One region of the Streptomyces sp. NPDC127197 genome, then DNA from elsewhere that is predicted to be linked to it. Evidence: riboswitches for the same ligand, from Rfam matches in the RefSeq annotation. Region 1 holds a riboswitch; each other region holds the start of a gene.
The links. A riboswitch is a leader RNA that binds a small molecule or an ion and turns the genes downstream of it on or off. The one in region 1 is predicted to bind cyclic di-AMP.
Positions count from the first base shown of each region.

Region 2: another riboswitch for cyclic di-AMP. It lies ahead of ACFVJQ_RS00200 (transglycosylase SLT domain-containing protein); the one in region 1 lies ahead of ACFVJQ_RS19630 (transglycosylase family protein).
Region 3: another riboswitch for cyclic di-AMP. It lies ahead of ACFVJQ_RS36620 (M23 family metallopeptidase); the one in region 1 lies ahead of ACFVJQ_RS19630 (transglycosylase family protein).
Region 4: another riboswitch for cyclic di-AMP. It lies ahead of ACFVJQ_RS04690 (NlpC/P60 family protein); the one in region 1 lies ahead of ACFVJQ_RS19630 (transglycosylase family protein).

Region 1 is NZ_JBHXVG010000011.1:167,943-173,374, reverse strand. Features, by position in the region: gene eno (phosphopyruvate hydratase) at 1-1,239, opposite strand, end outside; gene ACFVJQ_RS19630 (transglycosylase family protein) at 1,593-2,288, opposite strand; cyclic di-AMP (ydaO/yuaA leader) riboswitch at 2,293-2,461, opposite strand; gene ACFVJQ_RS19625 (transglycosylase family protein) at 2,644-3,642, opposite strand; gene ACFVJQ_RS19620 (cytochrome P450) at 3,840-5,120, opposite strand; gene ACFVJQ_RS19615 (nucleoside triphosphate pyrophosphohydrolase) at 5,199-5,432, opposite strand, start outside.
Region 2 is NZ_JBHXVG010000001.1:39,438-44,869, forward strand. Features, by position in the region: gene fahA (fumarylacetoacetase) at 1-92, opposite strand, end outside; gene ACFVJQ_RS00195 (HAD family hydrolase) at 378-1,262, shown strand; gene ACFVJQ_RS00200 (transglycosylase SLT domain-containing protein) at 1,274-1,762, opposite strand; cyclic di-AMP (ydaO/yuaA leader) riboswitch at 1,768-1,947, opposite strand; gene ACFVJQ_RS00205 (polyprenyl synthetase family protein) at 2,615-3,625, shown strand; gene ACFVJQ_RS00210 (outer membrane lipoprotein carrier protein LolA) at 3,933-5,138, shown strand; gene ACFVJQ_RS00215 (ABC transporter ATP-binding protein) at 5,194-5,432, shown strand, end outside.
Region 3 is NZ_JBHXVG010000037.1:20,803-26,234, forward strand. Features, by position in the region: gene ACFVJQ_RS36605 (GNAT family N-acetyltransferase) at 1-602, opposite strand, end outside; gene ACFVJQ_RS36610 (HPr family phosphocarrier protein) at 782-1,063, shown strand; gene ACFVJQ_RS36615 (GntR family transcriptional regulator) at 1,322-2,017, opposite strand; gene ACFVJQ_RS36620 (M23 family metallopeptidase) at 2,206-2,970, opposite strand; cyclic di-AMP (ydaO/yuaA leader) riboswitch at 2,984-3,148, opposite strand; gene ACFVJQ_RS36625 (M16 family metallopeptidase) at 3,352-4,740, opposite strand; gene ACFVJQ_RS36630 (M16 family metallopeptidase) at 4,737-5,432, opposite strand, start outside.
Region 4 is NZ_JBHXVG010000002.1:444,221-449,652, forward strand. Features, by position in the region: gene pcrA (DNA helicase PcrA) at 1-1,524, opposite strand, end outside; cyclic di-AMP (ydaO/yuaA leader) riboswitch at 1,832-2,004, shown strand; gene ACFVJQ_RS04690 (NlpC/P60 family protein) at 2,012-3,199, shown strand; gene ACFVJQ_RS04695 (tellurite resistance/C4-dicarboxylate transporter family protein) at 3,454-4,443, shown strand; gene ACFVJQ_RS04700 (hypothetical protein) at 4,465-4,818, opposite strand; gene ACFVJQ_RS04705 (NlpC/P60 family protein) at 5,309-5,432, shown strand, end outside.

The sequences.
Region 1 (5,432 bases):
CGCGGCGTCGTCGAGGATCTCCTCGATGCGCAGCAGCTGGTTGTACTTGGCGACGCGCTCGGAGCGGGCCGGGGCGCCGGTCTTGATCTGGCCGCAGTTGGTGGCGACGGCCAGGTCGGCGATGGTGACGTCCTCGGTCTCGCCGGAGCGGTGGGACATCATGCACTTGAAGCCGTTGCGCTGGGCGAGCTCGACGGCGTCCAGGGTCTCGGTCAGCGAGCCGATCTGGTTGACCTTGACCAGCAGGGCGTTGGCGGCGCCCTCCTCGATGCCCTTGGCCAGGCGCTCGGGGTTGGTGACGAACAGGTCGTCGCCGACGAGCTGGACCTTGTCACCGAGCTTGGCGGTGATGGTCTTCCAGCCCTCCCAGTCGTCCTCGAACAGCGGGTCCTCGATGGAGACCAGCGGGTAGGCGTCGACCAGCTCGGCGTAGTACTCGGTCATCTCGGCGGCCGAGCGCGCCTTGCCCTCGAAGAGGTAGGAGCCGTCCTTGTAGAACTCGGACGCGGCGACGTCGAGCGCGAGGGCGATCTGCTCGCCGGGGGTGTAGCCGGCCTCCTTGATCGCCTCGAGGATGAGGTCGAGGGCCTCGCGGTTGGAGCCGAGGTTCGGGGCGAAGCCGCCCTCGTCGCCGAGGCCGGTGGCCAGGCCCTTGCTCTTCAAGACCTTCTTGAGGGTGTGGTAGACCTCGGTGCCCCAGCGCAGGGCCTCGGAGAAGGACTCCGCGCCGATCGGGGCGATCATGAACTCCTGGATGTCCACGTTGGAGTCGGCGTGCGAGCCGCCGTTCAGGATGTTCATCATCGGCACCGGCAGCAGGTGCGCGTTCGGGCCGCCCAGGTAGCGGAAGAGCGGCAGGTCGCTGGCCTCGGAGGCGGCGTGCGCAACGGCGAGCGAGACGCCGAGGATGGCGTTGGCGCCGAGGGAGCCCTTGTTGTCGGTGGCGTCGAGGTCGAACATCGCCTGGTCGATCAGGCGCTGCTCGGTGGCGTCGTAGCCGACCAGCTCAGGGCCGATCTGCTCGATGACGGCCAGGACGGCCTTCTCGACGCCCTTGCCCTGGTAGCGGTTGGGGTCGCCGTCGCGGAGCTCGATGGCCTCGAAGGCGCCCGTGGAGGCGCCGGACGGGACGGCGGCACGACCCGTGCTGCCGTCGTCGAGGCCGACCTCGACCTCGACCGTGGGGTTGCCTCGGGAGTCCAGGATTTCCCGGGCTACGACGACGTCGATGGACGGCACGAGCATCTCCTTCGTGGATGTGACGCGGTTTAGCAGGACCGCAGCGGCTCTGCGAGATGAGCCTAACCGGCTCCGTGGGATCGGCCAGCCGGTCGCCCACCCCGTGGACGAAACCGATCGTAAATTGTTTCCGAACGGAACAAAGACGGTTCCTCAAGAATGAGGGCCCGAGCGAAGAACGAGGGCCCCGAGCGAAGAACGAGGCGCGAGCGGTGACACAAAAGACCCGCCCCGGCGCGTACGGGGGAACACGCACCGGGGCGGGGCCCGTGGGGACGGGGGACCCTCACGGGGGTCTGCGAAGCCCGGATCACTTCAGGTCAGGCGAAGCTGCCGACCCGGGTGGATCCGGATCACTTCAGGTGCAGCTGCTGACCCGGGTAGATGAGGTCGGCGTCCTCGACGATGTCCTTGTTCAGCTGGAACAGCTTCTCCCAGCCGCCCTTGACGTCGTGCTCCGCGGCGATGGTGCTGAGGGTGTCGCCGGTGACGACCTTGTACTCGCCGTCGCCCTTCTCGACCTTCTCACCGGTCGGGGTGGTGACGGTCTTCTGCGCCGGGCGCTCCTGCGAACGGGAGGCCGGCTGCTGCTCGGTCGAGCGGGTGGTGGTCTCGGTGCTGCTCTGCGAGGAGCCCTCCGGGGAGGAGTCACTCGCGCCACCGCCGGTGTACGTGGCGTTCGACAGGCCCGTGCCGCAGTGCGGCCAGGCACCCTTGCCCTGACCCGCGAGCACCTTCTCGGCGATCTGAATCTGCTGCGCCTTGGTGGCCTGGTCGGCCGTGGCGGCGTACTGCGTGCCGCCGTACGCGGCCCAGGTGGAGGCGGAGAACTGCAGACCGCCGTAGTAGCCGTTGCCGGTGTTGATGGACCAATTGCCGCCCGACTCGCACTGGGCGACGGCGTCCCACTCGGAGGCGGTGGCGGCGGAGGCACTGCCGGCCGCCATCAGCGGGGCGGCGACGGCGGCGGCGCCGGTGACGCCGACGACGGCTATGGCGCGAGCGGCCTTGGACGGACGACGGTGCTTGCCCTTGCCGGAAAACAGCATGGAGAGATCCCCTCACCGACGCCTGCGAGGTGAGCTGTCGGGTTCGGGCCGGTTGAGTTGCCCGGCCACGCCCCTGTGGGGAGGCGTGACTTCACCCCAAGCCGTACCGGCTCAACTGTCCGGTGCGGCGCTTACCTTGGGTCCCCCGCTCCTGCCTACGGCGCTTGACGCGACGACTGTTCCCGAACGGCCGCTGGCAGGATTCGGCGTTGCGGCAGCCGGGGCTCGCGTTGGCGAGCGGTCATGACCGTAGACACGCGATTGGCGGAATTTCAAAGAGGATCAGGGCCTCTGAGACTCATCCCACACTTTCACCAAACCGGACATTAGGCGCGAAGCATGACGTGAACTCCCGCTACTTTTCGCCCGGTTCGACCCCGACATCCAGCGTCTGACCGGGGATGATGTGGTTGGGGTCGGCGCCGACGATCTCCTTGTTGTCCGCATAGAGCACGGACCATCCCCCTTGGACGCCAAGGGAGTCGGCGATGCCCCAGAGGCTGTCCCCCTCGCGCACGGTGTACGACCCGTCGGCGGCATCGCGCGCGGAGGCGCTGTCGCGCGAGGCGTGGCGGCCCGAGGACTCGGTCGTACGAGCGCCGGTGGCATCCTCGTCGGCGCTGTCGCCGCGATGCTTGCCCGTACCGGTGTCGACCAGACCGGAATCACCTTCAGTCTGCCCCGAGTTGTCCGATTCGGTGGCCTTCGGGGCCGCTGTGGGTGAGCTATCGGATTCCTGAGAGTTGTCCGGGGTGGAGTCGGTGGGCGTCGGGCTCGCGGAACCATCCGTCGCATTCGATGACGAGTCAGACGACGGGGATGACGCGGTGGATTCAGGCGAAGACTCTGCCGAATCAGACGAATCGGACGAGCTGGAGGAACCAGACGAGTTGGACAAGCCGAGCGAGTTGCGCAGGCTCTCGGAAGTGTCCGACGAGGTGTCACCGGCCACGCCCGTGTCCACGTCGGCCGAACCCTTGTCGGCGTTGAGACCGGCGGTGAGCCCGCAGGTGCCCCATGCGCCCACACCCTGGTCCGCGAGAATCCGCTCGGCGACGGCAATCTGCTGCGAACGGCTGGCCTGGTCGGCGCGGGCCGCGTACGCGAGGCCGCCGTACCGCTCCCAGTCCTCCTGGGACAGTTGCAGCCCGCCGTAGTACCCGTCGCCCGAGTTGGCGCTCCAGGAGCCGCCGCTCTCACACTCCGCCACCCGGTCCCACGTCGTGCCGCTGGCCGCGCTCGCGCCGGTGGCGCCGAGGAGTGGGATGGCGATGGCGGACCCGGTCACGCCGGCCGCGACCACGAGGGCCGGAGCCTGGCGGGGGCGACGGTGACGACCGTTCCCGGAGAGCATGCGGGGACCTTTCACGAGACAGCAGTGACCGGCGCGGCGACTGGTGTTCGACGTCGCGCTGCTGGGTGAACGTATCGGCAGTCGATCACTTGTCACAAGTTAATGCCGCGCAGATCACGTGAAGATCACAGAGTTGAGGTCGTGTCACGTTTTCGGTGCCGGAGTGGAGGATTCCGGCCGAATCCGGGGAGCTGCCATTACGAAATGGGCGTGAACTCCACGGGCAGCGTGCGCAGTCCGCGCATGATGAGGCCGCCGCGCCAGCGCAACTCGCCGGGGTCCACGGCCAGTCGGAGGTCCGGGAGGCGGGTGAGGAGGGTCGCGAGCGCGGTCTGCCCCTCCAGGCGGGCGAGCGGGGCGCCGAGGCAGTAGTGGATGCCGTGCCCGTAGCCGAGGTGCTGGTTGTCACGGCGGGCGAGGTCGAGGGCGTCCGGATCGGCGAACCGCTGCGGATCCCGGTCCGCGGCAGCGAGTACGACGAGCACGGGGTCGCCGGGCGCGATGTCCTGCCCGCCGATGGTGAGCGGCTGGGTGGCGAACCGCCAGGTGGCCAGCTCCACCGGGCCGTCGTAGCGCAGAAGTTCCTCGACCCCGGTTTCCAGCAGGCCGCGGTCGCCGGTGGCAAGGGCCTGCTGGAGGCGGGTGCGCTGTTCGGGGTGGGTGAGCAGGGCGTAGGTGCCGTTGCCGATCAGGTTGACGGTGGTCTCGAACCCGGCGAACAGCAGGATGAACGCCATCGCCGCGGCCTCGTTCTCGGTGAGGTGCTCGCCGTGGTCGGAGGCGCGGATGAGGCCGGAGATGAGGTCCTCGCCCGGGGCCGGTTCGGCGGAGAGCGACTCGCGCTTGCGGTGGATGAGGTCGGCAAGATAGCCGCGCATCTTCTTCACCGACCGCGCGACCCCGCCCCGCGGCCCTCCCCCGTGCCGAATCATCATGCCCGCCCAGTCCCGGAAGTCGTCCTGGTCCTCGCGGGGGACGCCGAGCATGTCGCAGATGGCGTAGATGGGGAGCGGGAAGGCGAACTCGTGGATGAGGTCGGCGGAGCCGTTGCGGGCGAACCGGTCGAGGAGGTCGTCGGTGAGCTCCTGCACCCGGGGCGCGAACTCGGCGACGCGGCGGGGCGTGAAGGCCTTGGAGACGAGCCGGCGGAGGCGGGTGTGGTCCGGCGGGTCGATGTTGAGCAGATGCGTCATCAGCTCCGCCTTGCGCTCACCGGGGATACCCGTTTTGCCCTTGGCGTGCGCGGGCTCGTCGTGGTGCGCGGGGTTCTTGCTGAGCCGCTGGTCGGCGAGGGCCTGCTTGGCGTCGGCGTAACGGGTGACCAGCCAGGCCTCCACACCGCTGGGGAGCCGTGTCCGGTGGACAGGGGCGTGCTCACGGAGCCAGGCGTAGGCCGGGTAGGGGTTGGTGGCGAACTCCCACGTGAAGAGCTCGGGGGCGTCCTGGTGGGGGCTCGGGCGGTGGGGCTGGCTGCTCACCCGTTGACGGTATCCGGAGGCGGAGGGACGGGTGACATCGGTCGCCGGTCGGCATCGGTCGCCGGTCGGCGGGTGACGTCAGTCGCCGGTCCCGGCTGTGTCGGAATCCGTCCGCTGTCCCCCGCTCTCGGCCTCCTGTCCCCGGCTCTCGGTCTCCCTGATCGCATCCCGGTACGCCCGCGCCGCCGCCCGTAGCGCCGCTTCCGGGTCGACGCCCTCCGCCTCGGCCCGCATCGCCAGCGCCAGCAGCTCGTACCCGACGCCCTCGGTCTTCGGCAGGGGCACCTCCAGACCCGCCGTACGCACCCGGGA
Region 2 (5,432 bases), on a different contig from region 1:
GTGCGTTCGGTGGACCCGGCGGGTGAGAAGACGCCGTACGGAAGGTTGTGCGGACCGAAGGGGTCGCCCTCGGGGACATCGAAGGGGGGCATCGGGGTGCTGCCTCACTTTCGTACGTACGGTCCATGCGGTCGCGGCACACGTTACGGCTGCGGCGGCCGTCTTGGGCAGTGACTTAAGCACGCAAAGGGTCCGCAATGTTCGGAATGGGGGAGTCGTGCATACCCGTGACCTCGTCACGCTGTCCGTGACCCGCCATCCGCAACGCGCCTTCGTCCGCCCGACGGCCGGCGCGAGGGGCCGGACCGCTGAAATGTGGGGGCGTGGAAGGGAGTTGGGGATGAACGGCGTGGGCGCGGTGTCCGTATTCTCTGATCATGGCCGCACCCATCGCATATGCCGAGCGCACCTCGTACGCCCTCATCGCCACCGACCTGGACGGAACGCTGCTGCGCGGCGACGACACGGTCTCCGACCGGTCGCTCACCGCGCTCGCGCGGGTCTCGGCGGCCGGTGCCCGGCATCTGGTGGTGACGGGACGGCCGGCGCCCAGGGTGCGGCCGCTGCTGAAGTTCCTGGGTGGCGGGGGACTCGCGGTGTGCGGGCAGGGCGCGCAGCTGTACGACGCCGGCGTGGACCGTCTGCTGTGGTCGGTCACCCTGGACCGGGAACTGGCCGAGACCGCGCTCGGCAAGATCGAGGCGGAGGTCGGCACGGTGTATGCGGCCGTCGACCAGGACGGCGTCGACGGCCTGACGCTCATCGAGCCGGGGTATCGGATGCCGCACCCGACGTTGCCGGCGGTACGGGTCGGCCGGCGTGCCGACCTGTGGTGCGAGCCCATCAGCAAGGTGCTGCTGCGCCATCCCGCCCTGTCCGACGACGAGTTGGCGTCGGTGGCCCGCTCGGTGGTGGGTTCGCTCGCGACGGTCACCATGTCGGGGCCCGGGACGGTCGAGCTTCAGCCGTCCGGCATCACCAAGGCGACGGGGTTGGCGCTGGCGGCCCGGCATCTGGGGCTGCGCCCCGAGGACACCATCGCCTTCGGAGACATGCCCAACGACATCCCGATGTTCGACTGGGCCGCCCACGGCGTCGCCATGGCCAACGCGCACCCCGAACTGAAGGCGGTGGCCGACGAGATCACCCTCTCGAACGAGGACGACGGCATCGCCGTCGTCCTCGAACAGCTCCTCACCGAGGACCGGCGCCCGCAGCGGCTCGGCGGGCGCAGGCCCTCGGTGGGTACGAAGGTTCAGTAGGCGCGAAGGGCTCAGTAGGCGCCGAAGACGTTGTCGATCGAGCCGTAGCGGTCGGCCGCGTAGTTGCAGGCGGCGGTGATGTTGGCGACCGGGTCGAACGGGTCGTAGGCCGTGCCGGGCACGTGGTAAGCGGCGAAGGTCGGGTCGATGACCTGGAGCAGGCCCTTGGACGGGGTGCCCTTGGCCGCGTTGGAGTCCCAGTTGTTGATGGCGGCCGGGTTGCCGGACGACTCGCGCATGACGTTGCGGTAGATGCCGTTGTAGGAGCCCGGGATTCCGTGCTGCGCCATGATGGCGAGCGACTCGCGGATCCAGCCGTCGAGGTTGTCGGAGTACGCCGTGGTGGCGGTCTTCGCGGTCACCGCGGCGGGGGTGGCGGCCGATGCGGTGCTCGCACCGATGAGCGGCAGGGCGAGCACGGCCGCGCCGGTGCCGGCGACCGCGAGCTTGCGGGCTATGCGGGCGGTACGGGTGCGGCAGAGCTGACCGTTTGCAGGCATGGGCTTGTTCCTCTCCTTCGCCTGCGAGGTGAGCTGTCGGGTTCGGGCTGGGAGGTGCCCGGCCGCGCCCTTGCGAGCGCAACTTCACCCCAAGCCGTTCCGGTGCGTCGTACGACGTCCGGCCCGGCGACTTACCTGGGTCCCCCGCTCCTGCCGTGCGTGAGTGGTCTCGTCATCGGTGGTATCGGGCGGCGGCAGGATTCGGCGTCCGCCCGACTGGCCCGGAACGTATGCGAGAGCACATGTCGGAAACAAGTAGCGGGTTCACGCAACATGCTGTTTGATCTTCATCTGGGGTGTTTTGTCAGCTTGATCCTTTGCGTGTGCCAAGGCTCAACTCGCCAGCCTGGAAAGCCGGATGGTCGCTGACTGTGTGAAACCTGTGGACAGGTGAAGGTGAGTCACATCACGCGCGGGTGCAAGAGTGGCAAATCGGGCAATGAGCTCAAGTGCCTATCAATCGGCTGTGCGTGGGATGCGCTTCTCCCGAATGCGATGGAAGAGAACCTCTCCACCTTCTGTGCAAATCACCCCATTGGGGGTCAGGGTCGCCTCGTAGGGGAAGGGTGCGGGGGTGTACGGGTGTGTGTCGAGGTCACCCGAATGGCCGGAGTGAGACGGTGCGGCGAGGGTGATACGGGACAAAGCTCACCTATTCGACTTAAGTCGATAAATAACTGCTCGTATCAACTGATCGAAAACATACCGCTCGTGATCCGATACAGCCCGGCCTGTAACCCCGGGCGCCCTCGGTGATCGAAACGTGACCGGATACGCTGACTTGAGTGAAGGCAGCGACGTATCGACAAACCGCGTAACCGCCGGTAGACACCAGCAGACAGGAGACCCCTCGTGACCGTCGTCGGGCCGTTCGGGCTGAGCGTGCGGGACCAGGCTCTGGAAGCCGATGTCCAGGCCGGATTGGCGGCTGTCGAGGAAGGGTTGCTCGAAGCAACCAAGAGTGAGGTCCCGTTCATCACGGAGGCCGCGCAGCACCTGGTGCGGGCCGGAGGCAAGCGGTTCCGCCCGCTGCTGGTGATGCTCGCCGCGCAGTTCGGTGACCCCTACGCGCCCGGGGTCGTGCCCTCGGCCGTGGTCGTGGAGCTGACCCACCTCGCGACGCTGTACCACGACGACGTGATGGACGAGGCGGAGGTACGGCGCGGGGTAGCGAGCGCGAACGCCCGCTGGGGCAACTCGGTCGCGGTCCTCACCGGCGACTTCCTCTTCGCCCGTGCCTCGCACATCCTGGCCGACCTCGGGCCGGAGGCGGTGCGGGTGCAGGCGGAGGCGTTCGAACGGCTGGTCACCGGTCAGATCCTGGAGACGGCGGGGCCGTCGGACGGGCGCGACCCGGTCGAGCACTACCTGGACGTACTGGCCGGCAAGACGGGGTCGCTGGTGGCGGTCTCGTGCCGCTTCGGCGCGATGATGTCGGGCGCCGACGAGTCGCTCGTGAACGTCCTGACGCAGTACGGCGAACGGCTGGGCGTCGCCTTCCAGCTCGCCGACGACGTGCTGGACATCGCGTCCGACTCCCACGAGTCCGGGAAGACGCCGGGGACGGATCTGCGGGAGGGCATCGCGACCCTGCCCGTGCTGCGGCTGCGCGAGCGCGCGGCCCGGCTGGGGCTGGCCGAGGACATCGCCCTGTGCGAGCTGCTGGACTCCGACCTGACGGACGACGCCCGGCATGCGCAGGCGCTGGCCGCGCTGCGCGCGCACCCCGCGCTGGAGCAGGCGCGACGGGACACCGTGCGGTACGCGGAGGATGCGCGGTCGGCGCTTGCGCCGCTGCGGGAGTGCGATGCCAAGGCGGCGCTCATCGAACTGTGCGACGCGGTGGTGCACCGCGCGGGATAGGACCCGACCGGCGGATCATGCCGGAATCGCGGGGCCTGTTCGGCGGATCGCCGGAACCCGGTATCGAGGTGGCGCCTCCCCTACGACCCCTACGGGTCGGGGGAGGCGCCGCTCGCTTGTGTCATACCGCAGCAGTACACGGAGTTGAGCCCGCGGTCTGACGCTTCTTCGCATCCGGTTTGGTCAGATGGAGACCACGGAACACACCACTCCTCACCGATTCGGGTGAGAATGGCGGCTCAGGGTGGACGAGTGCGAGGACGCGAAGTGACGGACAGCCGCCGCCGACGACGGAGGTAAGGCACACATGGCACCGTACGAATCCGACGACAGCACGACCGCGGCGCAGGCCGAAGAGCTGCGCGCGGCGCGGCGGCGCAAGGCCGCGCGGTACGTCGTCCCGGCGGCGGTCCTGGGGGTGGCTGCGGGGACCATCGGGCTCGTTCCCGCGATCGCCGACTCCGGCAGCCCCGACCTGCCGGAGATCAGCGCACAGCAACTCATCGAGAAGATCGCCGAGTCGGACGTACAGCAGCTGTCCGGCACGGTGAAGATCAGCACCGATCTGGGACTGCCCGACCTGGGCGGCCTGGAGAGCGGGCTGACGTCCGGCGCAACCCCCTCGGACGGTGAGGGCTCCGCGGCCGACCCGTCGGCCAAGCTGACCGAGCTGGCGTCCGGCACGCACACGCTGCGCGTCGCCGCCGACGGCCCGGACAAGCAGAAGCTGTCGCTGCTGGAGAACGCCGCCGAGTACAGCCTGATCCACAACGGCAAGGACGTGTGGGGCTACGACAGCGCGTCCAACGAGGTCTACCACGGCACTGCCACCGAGGCCGCGGACGGCAAGGCGTCGGAGGAGGTGCCGGCCACGCCCAAGGACCTCACCGATCAGGCCCTGAAGGCGGTGGACGACACGACGTCCGTGACCGTCGACGGCACCGCGCAGGTGGCCGGCCGCGACGCGTACAAGCTGCTCATCAAGCCGAAGCAGTCCGGTTCCACGGTGGGCGCGATCAGCGTGGCGGTGGACGCGGAGACCGGGCTGCCGCTGAAGTTCACGCTGACTCCGGCGAGCGGCGGTGCCGCCGTGGTGGACGCGGGCTTCACGCAGGTCAGCTTCGCCAGGCCGGCCGCGTCGACCTTCGACTTCACCCCGCCCAAGGGTGCGAAGGTGACCGAGGGCGACAGCCTGGAGGCGGCGCCGGAGCACGAGCGGAAGTCCGAGGAGGACCTCGGCAAGGGCCTCGACGGGCTGAACGTCATCGGCGAGGGCTGGAACTCCGTCGCCGTCCTCGACACCGGCGCCGAGGGCGGCATGCCCTCCGACGCCGCCGGCGGCGACATGGGCAGCTTCCTGGGCTCGCTCGGCGACGAGGTGAAGGGCAAGTTCGGCTCGGGCACGGTCTTCAAGACCCGTCTGGTCAACGCCCTGATCACGGACGACGGCAAGGTCTACGTCGGTGCGGTCACCAAGGACGCGCTGGTGAAGGCGGCCGACTCCGGGCAGTGAGTACCGTACGGAAGGGGCAGTAAGTACCGTACGCGCACGACGAATCGGGGAGACGATGGGCGAATCGTCCGCCACGGCAGAGCAGGGCGCGGGTGACAGCGTCATCCACACCCGCGCCCTGACCAAGCGCTACCGCGGCGGACAGCTCGCCGTCGACGGGCTCGATCTGACCGTCCCGGCGGGCAGCGTCTTCGGCTTCCTCGGCCCCAACGGCTCCGGCAAGACCACCACCATCCGCATGCTGATGGGCCTGATCGAGCCCACGTCGGGCACGGCGCACGTGCTGGGGCGGCC
Region 3 (5,432 bases), on a different contig from region 1:
GCGCGCTGCTCCCGCGCGCGTTGCACGGCGAGCGAACGGTCCGTGGGTTCGAGGTCGAACTCCAGGCGTACGACGCCGTCCTCGAAGCTGCGCTTCTGGGTGTATCCGGCGTCCGTGAACACCTTGATCATCTTGCTGTTGGCGGGCAGCACCTCGGCGGCGAAGCGGCGGATGCCGCGTTCACGGGCGACGGCGGCGATGTGTTCCAGGAGGGCGGAGGCGACACCGCGGCCCTGGTGGGCGTCCTGCACCAGGAAGGCGACCTCGGCCTCGTCGGCAGGCGCGGAGGCGGGCAGGCCGTCGGCGCCTATGCGGTCATAGCGTACGGTGGCGATGAACTCGCCGCCGATGGTGGCCGCGAGTCCCACCCGGTCCACAAAGTCGTGGTGAGTGAAGCGGTGGACGTCCTTGGCGGACAGGCGCGGGTAGGGCGCGAAGAAGCGGTAGTACTTCGACTCGTCCGAGACCTGCTCGTAGAAGCTGACCAGGCGCTCGGCGTCATCAACGGTGATGGGGCGGATGCGCGCGGTGCCGCCGTCGCGCAGCACCACGTCGGCTTCCCAGTGGGCGGGGTACTCGTGCCGCTCCGACGAGCTCTGCATGCGCCCCAGAGTACGGCTCGCGTACGACAACGGCGCGAGGCAGTCTGTGCAAGGACGGGAGTCGGACCGAGGCCGCGGTCCGACGCCACCTCCGGACGGGACGAAGGACCGCACCGGGCATGCTTCACGATATGGGAAACTGGTCTAGACAACCCTGAACACCTGAAGGGCAGCATCACATGGCTGAGCGCCGCGTCAACGTCGGCTGGGCCGAGGGCCTCCACGCCCGCCCCGCCTCCATCTTCGTCCGAGCCGCCACGGCCGCAGGCGTCCCGGTGACGATCGCCAAGGCCGGGGGCAACCCCGTCAACGCGGCCTCCATGCTGGCCGTTCTCAGCCTGGGCGCCGAGGGCGGCGAGGAGATCGTCCTGGCCTCCGACGCCGACGGCGCCGACGCGGCCCTCGACCGCCTGGCCAAGCTGGTCTCCGAGGGCCTCGAGGAGCTGCCCGAGACCGTCTGACCGCCCGCACAGCGGTCAGTGAAGCCGCGTCGCCCTTCCCGGGCGGCGCGGCTTCGCCATTTCCGCAGCGGGCTCATGCGTTTGCCGCCAGCGGCTTCGCGTCTTTCCCGCAGCAGCCTCACGCCTTTTCCACGGCGGGCGTGACGCAATTCACGCGGGCACACCTGTGACGCGCGGACGTTAATTCCCGGCGCGCCAGAAAAGGGCAGCGGAAATACACCGCCACCGAATATCTCCTCTTTGTATACGGCGCATATGTTAATGCCGCAGGCTGGACATGTTTACGGGGTGTTGCGAAGTCCTCACACGGTCGGTGCGATCCTGGCCGCCGACGAACCGGAGCCGGTGCGCGGCGGTCGCGCGCTCGGTGTGCAGCGCCGTGATGGCCCGCGCGCGCTCGCCGTCGCCGCGCGCCACGGCGTCCACGATCGCGCCGTGCTCCGTCCAGGACTCCGCGGGGCTGGCCGGCGCCTCCACGGCGTACATCCAGGCGATCTTGTGCCGCAGCTGGGTCAGCATCGCGATCAGCGCGGGGCTGCCGGAGGCCTGGGCGAGCGTCTCGTGGAACCAGCCGCCCAGCGAGCGCAGATCCTCGCTGTTGCCCCTCCTCGCCCGCTCCTGGCCCAGCCGGACGAGACCGCGCAGGACCTTCAGATGGGCCTCGGTGCGCCGCTGGGCGGCCCGGGCGGCGCCGAGCGGCTCCAGCAGCATGCGCATCTCCAGCAGGTCGGAGGCCTCCTGCTCGGTGGGCTCCGCGACGCACGCGCCCGCGTGCCGCCGGGTCACCACGAAACCCTCCGCTTCCAGGGTGCGCAGGGCCTCCCGGACGGGGACGCGCGAGACGCCGTAGCGGCGCGCGAGGAGTTCCTCGGTGAGCCGGCCGCCACGCTCGTAGACACCCGCGACGATGTCGTCCCGGATCGCCGTGCACACCGAGTGCGCCGGAATACGCATGACCGACCTCCGCCTTAATCCCCGTGAAACGTCGACGATTGACGTGTGTTCAGTGACTCTATTGCAAAGAGCCGGAATTTCCGATGGCGGGCCGGAATCCATGGATATTTTTTGGACAAACAGACCCCTGAAACGCCGAAAGCCCCGGCTCGGGGAGCCAGGGCTTCGGGCAGCGCAGCCGCCTGTCGTCAGACGCTCACACCGTGCGAGCGGAGGTAGGCCAGGGGGTCGATGTCCGAGCCGTACTCGGCGGTCGTACGGGCCTCGAAGTGCAGGTGTGCTCCGGTGACGTTGCCGGTGGCGCCGGAGAGGGCGATCTGCTGTCCCGGGGTGACCGTCTGGCCGACCGAGACGGCGATGGACGACAGGTGGCCGTACTGGGTGTACGTACCGTCGTTCATCTTGATCACGACTTGATTGCCGTACGCCCCGCCCCAGCCGGCCTCGACGACGGTGCCGGAGCCGACCGCGTGGACGGGCGTGCCGCTCGTGGCGTGGAAGTCGACACCGGTGTGGCTGCCGGAGGACCACAGGGAGCCGCCGGACTGGTAGCCGGTGGAGACATAGGAGCCGGTGATGGGCAGCACATAGGTGTTGAGTCGCTTGCGCTCGGCCTCACGGGCGGCCCGCTCCTTGGCCTCGCGCGCCTCCTTGGCCCGCTCCTCCGCGCGCTTCTCGGCGGCCGCTTCGGCCGCCTTCTCGGCGGCGGCCTCCTCGGCGGCCTGCTGCTGGGCGGCCGCCTGAGCGTCGATCTGGTCGGCGACCGAGTCGCCGATGGTGACGACCGGCAGCAGGCCGGTCTGCTCGAGCGCCGGCTCGGCGGCGAGCGCGGGGGCGGCCAGGGTGCCGACGACGCCGGTGGTGGTGAGCGCGGCGACGCCCGCGGCGCGGGCGGTGCTGCGCTGTATCCGGCTGGGACGACGATGCTTCCCGGTGGCGCGGGTGAACGCCATGAAGTGGCTGGTCCTTTCCTTCCTTCTCGCCTACCGGGTTAGCTGACGGGTTCGGAGCAGGAAGGTCTCCTACGGACCCCCTCGCTGCGCGCGGGCGTCCGATTCACCCCAGGGACTGCATCGTTGGGTCCCCGGCTCCCCTGGCTCGCGCCGTTCGGGGACTCGGCGATGGCTGTCCGGTGCCGCGGGCGCGGCGCACTGCCTGACGGACAGCCCGGAAGACGCTAAACGGGGCATCTTTCAATCCCCAAACAGAACACGGCTTTTGTAGCGCATGCCACAGGTCAGACAGGCAGCCTCTCCCTCAATTGGGACATAAAGGGGCCCTGGTGACTCTTTCGTCACCAGGGCCCCTACGCGCGCGTGCCGCTGTCAGGCCTTCTACTCGGCCGTGACGACGGTGACTTCGCCGATGCCGAGGGCCGCGACAGGCTCCTTGATCTGCGCCGCATCGCCGACGAGGACGGTCACGAGACGGTCCACCGGGAAGGCGTTGACGACCGCCGCGGTGGCCTCGACGGTGCCCGTCGCGGCGAGCTGCTGGTACAGCGTCGCCTGGTAGTCGTCGGGCAGGTGCTGCTCGACCTGGTCGGCCAGCGTGCTCGCGACGGCCGCCGCGGTCTCGTACTTGAGCGGCGCCACCCCGACGAGGTTCTGTACGGCGACGTCCCGCTCGGGATCGGTCAGACCCTGCTCGGCGAGTGTGCGCAGCACCGTCCAGAGGTCCTGCAGGGCGGGACCGGTGTTCGGCGTGTCGACGGAGCCGCTGATGGCGAGCATCGCGGCGCCGCTGCCGTCGGGCGCCGAGCGCAGCACCTGGCCGAACGCGCGCACTCCGTAGGTGTAGCCCTTCTCCTCGCGCAGGACACGGTCCAGGCGGGAGGTGAGGGTGCCGCCCAGGCAATACGTGCCGAGCACCTGGGCAGGCCACACGCGGTCGTGCCGGTCGGAGCCGACGCGGCCGATCAGCAGCTGGGTCTGCACGGCGCCGGGGCGGTCCACGATGACGACCCGGCCGGTGTCGTCGGCGGTCACCGGCGGCACGGGGCGCGGCTGGGCCGGGGCACCGGTCCAGGCGCCCAGGGTGTCACCGAGCAGCGCGTCGAGGTCGACGCCGGTGAGGTCGCCGACGACGACTGCGCTGGCCGTGGCGGGCCGGACGTGCTTCTCGTAGAAGGCGCGCACGGCCGCGGAGTCGATGGCGGCGACCGTCTCCTCGGTGCCCTGGCGCGGGCGCGACATGCGCGAGGTCGCCGGGAACAGCTCCTTGGAGAGCTCCTTGGCGGCACGGCGGGACGGATTGGCCAGCTCGTGCGGGATCTCGTCGAGGCGGTTGCGCACGAGCCGCTCGACCTCGCTGTCGGCGAATGCGGGCGCCCTGAGGGCGTCGGCGAGCAGGCCGAGGGCCTTGGCCAGACGGGAGGCGGGGACCTCCAGGCTCAGGCGGACGCCGGGGTGGTCGGCGTGCGAGTCGAGGGTGGCGCCGCAGCGCTCCAGCTCGGCGGCGAACTCCTCGGCGGAGTGCTTGTCGGTGCCCTCGGAGAAGGCCCGCGCCATGATCGTGGCGACGCCGTCGAGGCCGGTCGGCTCGGCCTCCAGGGGCGCGCCCAGGAGCACCTCGACGGCGACGACCTGCTGGCCGGGGCGGTGGCAGCGCAGGACCGTCAGGCCGTTGTCGAGCGTCCCGCGCGTGGGCGCCGGGAAGGCCCACGGCCTGGCCTCGCCCGCCCGGGGCTGGGGGTGGAACTCCATCGTGGCGAGCTCGGTCACTGGGCCGCCTCCTCGTTGTTGTCGTCGGTGGCTTCGGTGGCGTCGGCGGCGGTCGGCTCGTAGACGAGCACCGCGCGGTTGTCGGGGCGCAGGCGGGCCTTGGCGACCTCCTGGACCTCTTCGGCCGTGACGTCCAGCACGCGCTGGACGGCGGTCAGGGCCAGCTGCGGGTCGCCGAACAGCACGGCGTACCGGCACAGTTCGTCGGCGCGGCCGGCGACCGTGCCGAGCCGGTCCAGCCACTCGCGCTCCAACTGGGCCTGGGCGCGCTCCATTTCCTCGGCCGTGGGGCCCTCCTCGGCGAACCGGGCGAGCTCCTCGTCGATGGCGGCCTCGATGACCGGCACCTCGACGTCACCGGAGGTCTTCACGTCCAGCCATCCCAGGGAGGGCGCTCCGGCCAGCCGCAGCAGGCCGAACCCGGCCGCCACGGCCGTACGGTCACGCCGTACGAGCCGGTTGTAGAGGCGGGACGACTCGCCGCCGCCGAGGACGGTGAGGGCCAGGTCGGCCGCGTCGCACGCGCGCGTGCCGTCGTGCGGGAGCCGGTAGGCGGCCATCAGGGCGCGCGCCGGGACCTCCTCCTCGACGATCTCGCGCAGCTGCTCGCCGATGATCTCGGGCAGCGCGCCGTCGCGCGGGGCGGGCTTGCCGTCGTGGGAGGGGATGGAGCCGAAGTACTTCTCGATCCA
Region 4 (5,432 bases), on a different contig from region 1:
GAGGGCGTCGATCATCGCCTCCGCGCGGTCGCCGATGCCCCGCTTGGGGACGTTGAGAATACGGCGCAGCGGGACCGAGTCCTCCGGGTTGGCCAGCACGCGCAGGTAGGCCAGGACGTCCCGGACCTCCTTGCGCTCGTAGAAGCGCACGCCGCCGACGACCTTGTAGGGCAGGCCGACGCGGATGAAGATCTCTTCGAACACACGGGACTGGGCGTTCGTCCGGTAGAAGACGGCGACGTCCCCGGCCTTCGCCTCGCCCGCGTCCGTGAGGCGGTCTATCTCGTCGGCGACGAACTGGGCCTCGTCGTGCTCCGTGTCGGCGACATAGCCGGTGATGCGCGCGCCCGCACCCGCGTTGGTCCAGAGGTTCTTCGGGCGGCGGGACTCGTTGCGCTCGATGACGGCGTTGGCGGCGGAGAGGATCGTCTGGGTGGAGCGGTAGTTCTGCTCCAGCAGGATGGTCGTCGCGTCCGGGTAGTCCTCCTCGAACTGAAGGATGTTGCGGATGGTCGCCCCGCGGAAGGCGTAGATCGACTGGTCGGCGTCACCCACCACGCACAGCTCGGCGGGCGGCAGGTTGCCCTCGCCGGGTGGTACGTCCTCGTCGTGCTCGCCGGTGCCGACGAGTTCGCGTACGAGGGCGTACTGGGCGTGGTTGGTGTCCTGGTACTCGTCGACGAGTACATGGCGGAAGCGGCGGCGGTAGTGCTCGGCGACGTCCGGGAAGGCGCGGAGCAGATTGACCGTCGTCATGATCAGGTCGTCGAAGTCGAGGGCGTTCGCCTCGCGCAGCCGCGACTGGTACAGAGCGTAGGCCTGGGCGAGGGTCTTCTCGAAGCCGTCGGTGGCCTGGGCGGCGAAGTCCTCCTCGTCGATCAGCTCGTTCTTGAGGTTGCTGATCTTGGCGCTGAAGGACTTGGGCGGGTAGCGCTTGGGGTCGAGGTCCAGGTCGCGGCAGACCAGGGCCATGAGGCGTTTGCTGTCGGCGGCGTCGTAGATCGAGAACGACGACGTGAAGCCGAGCTTCTTGCTCTCCCGGCGCAGGATGCGCACGCACGCGCTGTGGAAGGTCATGACCCACATCGCGTTCGCGCGCGGGCCGACGAGCTGCTCGACGCGCTCCTTCATCTCGCCGGCGGCCTTGTTGGTGAAGGTGATCGCGAGGATCTGGCCCGGGTGCACGCCCCGCTCGGCGAGGAGGTGGGCGATGCGGTGGGTGAGCACGCGGGTCTTGCCGGAGCCGGCGCCGGCCACGATGAGCAGGGGGGAGCCGGAGTGGACGACGGCGGCGCGCTGGTTGTCATTCAGCCCCTCCAGGAGCGCTGCCGCGTCCATGGCCGGACGCGGGGCGCCGTCGCGGTAGTACATGTCCCGGTCCGGGGGCACGTCGAACTTCCCGCCGAACAGATCGTCCGGGATCGGCTCCGGAACGTGATCGTCCTCGGGCGGCGGCGGGTGCTCCTCGTGGGCCCGCGGGGCCTGGAGGTCCGCCAGGAAGCTGTCGTCAAAGAGGCTGCTCATCGCTCTCCGAGTCTAGGGCGCCCCACTGACAACCCGCGGCCGCCCCGAGAACATCCCCGGCCGGAATACCGTCGATCTTGGTAGTGCGGCCGGAATCACATCGGATGCAGCGGCCGGCGATCTTTCGTCCCTACCCACCTCGACGTCGGCTCACTCTCCGAGCCCACCCCAATACCACCCGCGACCACTGACTGAAAGTCACGAAAATGTATCGGGCATATCACCCACCAACCTTCACACGCACCACACGAGTTGGCTACCGTGCCGGGCAGGCCGTACGACCCCCACCGGCGAACGTCGCCGGGCCGCACGGCCTCCGCCGAGTCCGGTGCGCCCCCGTGGCTGCCGGAGCCGGGGACCCAACCGACTCTGGGGTGAATCGGTCCGACTCCCTTCCCGGGAGGGGACCGTAGGGCAACCCTTCCGAACCACCCGCCCGAACCCGACAGCTAACCCGGTAGGCGGCCCATGGAAGGAGTCGCCTCCCTTGGCGTCGCACCGTAAGTCGCGTCCCACGGGCGCGCGCGTCGCAGGCATACGGACCCCCGCGCTTGCCACGGCTGCCCTCACGTCTGTGGCCCTGCTCTCCCAGACGGCCAATGCCACCCCCTCGGCCGACGACAAGCCGAGCCTCGAAGAAGTCGAGAAGAAGGTCGACGATCTCTACCGCCAGGCGGAGTCGGCGACCGAGAAGTACAACGCAGCCAAAGAGAAGACCGCGAAACAGCGCAAGCAGGTCGACACCCTCCTCGACGACGTCGCCCAGCGCACCCAGAAGCTCAACGAGGCGCGCGAGGAGCTGGGCTCGTACGCAGCGGCTCAGTACCGGACCGGCGCCTCCGCCCCCGACACCGCGACCTTCCTGCTCGCGGACTCGCCGCAGGACTACTTCGACCAGACCCAGCTGATGGGCAGGCTGACCAGCCGTCAGAAGGGCGCGGTCGACGACTACTTCACCCAGCAGTCCGCGACGATGGAGAAGCGCCAGGAGGCCACCGAGAGCCTCGAGACGCTCACGGAGTCGCAGAGCGATCTGAAGACGGCCAAGGCCACCGTCCAGAAGAAGCTCGCCGACGCGCGCGAACTGCTGTCGCAGCTGACCGCCGAGGAGAAGGCGCGGCTGGCGGCGATCGAGAAGAAGAAGCAGGAGGAGGCCGAGCGCAAGGCCGCGGAGCTCGCCCGGCAGCAGGCGGAGGAGGAGCGGCAGCGCCAGGAGGCCGCCGCGCAGCAGGAGGAGACCGGAAGCGGCTCCTCCACGGATACGGGCACAGGGACCGAGACGGGCTCCGACACCTCGGCCCCCGACTCCTCGTACGCCACCAAGGCCGAGAAGGCGCTCGCCTTCTCCCGCGCGCAGATCGGCAAGCCGTACGTCTGGGGCGCGACCGGCCCGGACTCCTACGACTGCTCCGGCCTCACCCAGGGCGCGTGGAAGGCCGCCGGCGTCTCCCTCCCGCGCACCACCTACGACCAGGTGAACGCGGGCACCACGGTCTCCCTCGCGGCCGCCCAGCCCGGCGACCTGGTCTTCTTCTACGACGACGTCACCCACGTCGGCATCTACATCGGCAACGGCATGATGATCCACGCCCCGAAGCCCGGCACGTACGTGCGCGAGGAGTCGATCTACTACGACGGGGAGTCGTCCATCCACAGCGTGGTACGACCGGCCTGACAGGCGGAGGCAAGGGGCGGGCCGGATGGCACGCCCGGGGAGGCTTCCGTGGGCACGCGCGTGGGGGCGTTTTCCGCAGGCACGCGCGCGTGGGGTGCTGTTGGGCAGGCGCGTACGAGAGGCGCCTGCAGGCTCGCGCGCCCCCGAAACGGCGCACGCTCGGTGTGAGCCCGTTGCCGCGCGCCCGCGTGGTTTTCGAGTGTCGGCGCGCGTGGCCCGCTCGCGCGACGCGCGGGGCTCCTTAGCATCGGCGCATGCCCGGCTCCTCCCCCCTCCGCGCCTGGTGGGCGCAGCATCCGCCGGCGGCCGGGGCCGCCGTCATGGCGACCGGCATCGTCTCGGTCGGCCTGCACCTGACGGGCTACGAGGTCCTGTCCCGAATCCTCCTCGTGATGGCCTGCGCGGCATGGCTGGCCCTGGCGGCGGACTTCCTCACGCGGCTGCTGCGGCAGCGGGAGCGCTGGGTGAGGGAGGCGGGAACGCCGGCGGCGCTCACCGCCGTCGCCGCGACCACCGTGCTGGGGACCCGCCTGTCCGCGCTGGACTGGCAGCTCCTGGCCGCGGCGCTGCTGGCGCTGGCCACGCTGCTGTGGCCGGTGCTGCTGGTGCCCGTCGTGCGGCACTGGCAGCGGCGGCGTATGCCGGGGGCGGTGTTCCTCGGGACCGTGGCCACGCAGGGGCTCGCCGTGCTCGGCGCGACCCTCGCGAAGGCCGAGTCGGCGGCGTGGCTCGCACACGCGGCGCTCGTACTGTTCTGGCTGGGCCTGGTGCTGTACGGCCTCGCACTGGCCCGCTTCGATCTGCGGCAGGTGATCGAGGGGCCGGGGGACCAGTGGGTCGCGGGCGGCGCGGCGGCGATCTCGGCGCTCGCCGGGGCGAAACTCATCGCCGCCGACGGACCGGGCCTGTACCTCTGGAACGACGACAACAGCGGCGTCCTGCGGACCGTGACCGTCGCCTTGCTCGTCCTCGACCTGGGCTGGTACGCCGTACTGCTCGTCGCCGAGGTGGTCCGGCCGCGTCTGCGCTACGACGTGTGCCGCTGGTCCACGGTTTTCCCGATGGGTATGACGGCGGCGGCGACGCTGGCCGTCGCCGCCGCCGTCGACGTCTCATGGCTCGAGTGGCCCGGGGAGGTGCTGCTGTGGATCGCGGTGGCGGCGTGGCTCGCGGTCGCGGTCGGGGCGGTCGCGGCCGCCCGGGAGGCCGTACGCCCCGCGGCGCCCGGGCACCCCAGACCGTGAGCCGCGGGCCTCGGCCGGGGCTCAGGTCCAGAGCACCGCGATGAAGACGTTCGCTGTGGTCAGCAGGCCCACCAGGCCGAACAGGCCCTTGTCCACCTTCTCCTCGTCCCGCTTCACATAGACGAGACCGAGGATCACGATCAGCAGGGCCAGCTTCACACCGATCTTGATGTTGTTGACGGACTGGTCGTCGGCCTGGTTGAGACCGACCAGGATCACACCGGTGACCAGCATGGTCAGCGCACCGTGCAGCATCCCCGGGCCGAATCGGGCGGTGCCCTCGCCCATCGCCTTCATCTGGGTGAAGAAACCGCCGAGCAGGGCGGCGATGCCGATGATGTGCAGGCCGACGAAGAGGTTGATGAGTACGTCCATGGAGCCGGAGCCTAATCAGGGCCCGGACCCCGCCCGGCACCGGCCCGCCGACCCGGCGCCCGGCGGTCTGGGGCGCGGGACGCGGATGCATATATGCGCGCCATAGCACCTCTGCATGCACGTATACCCCGTAAACCGCACATCGGTCATCGCGCTGCGTGAAGGCGACGGCCACGGACCGGGATCACGGTCGCATACGGTCACCCCGCGGTCCCCTCCTGTCAGTTCCGCACAACGCGTTACCGGTCCGACACACCCAGGTCTAGCGTCCTGCACCAGGTGACCGGCTCCCCACCGCCGTCCGGGCCAGGGGCGGCAGCCGGACACCTCCGCCGAGAAGGTCCGGCGGTGGCCCCGCTCCCCCTGCACGGGCTGCCGCCGGACGCGGAGACCGCATCGGAGCGGCCCACGGTCCGCCGGTGGCCGTACGGACCAGCGGTCGTCCGGGGCGTCCAGGTCGTCCGAGTCGTACGAAAGGACGTGCAGTCCAGTGGCAGCGCACCGCAAGCCCCGACAACGCTCGGCGGGCGGCACCAGGGCCCGTACGGCGGCGACGATCGCTATCGCGGGAGCGGCGAGCGCGACCGGCGTCGACGGCATCGGGCACGCCGAGC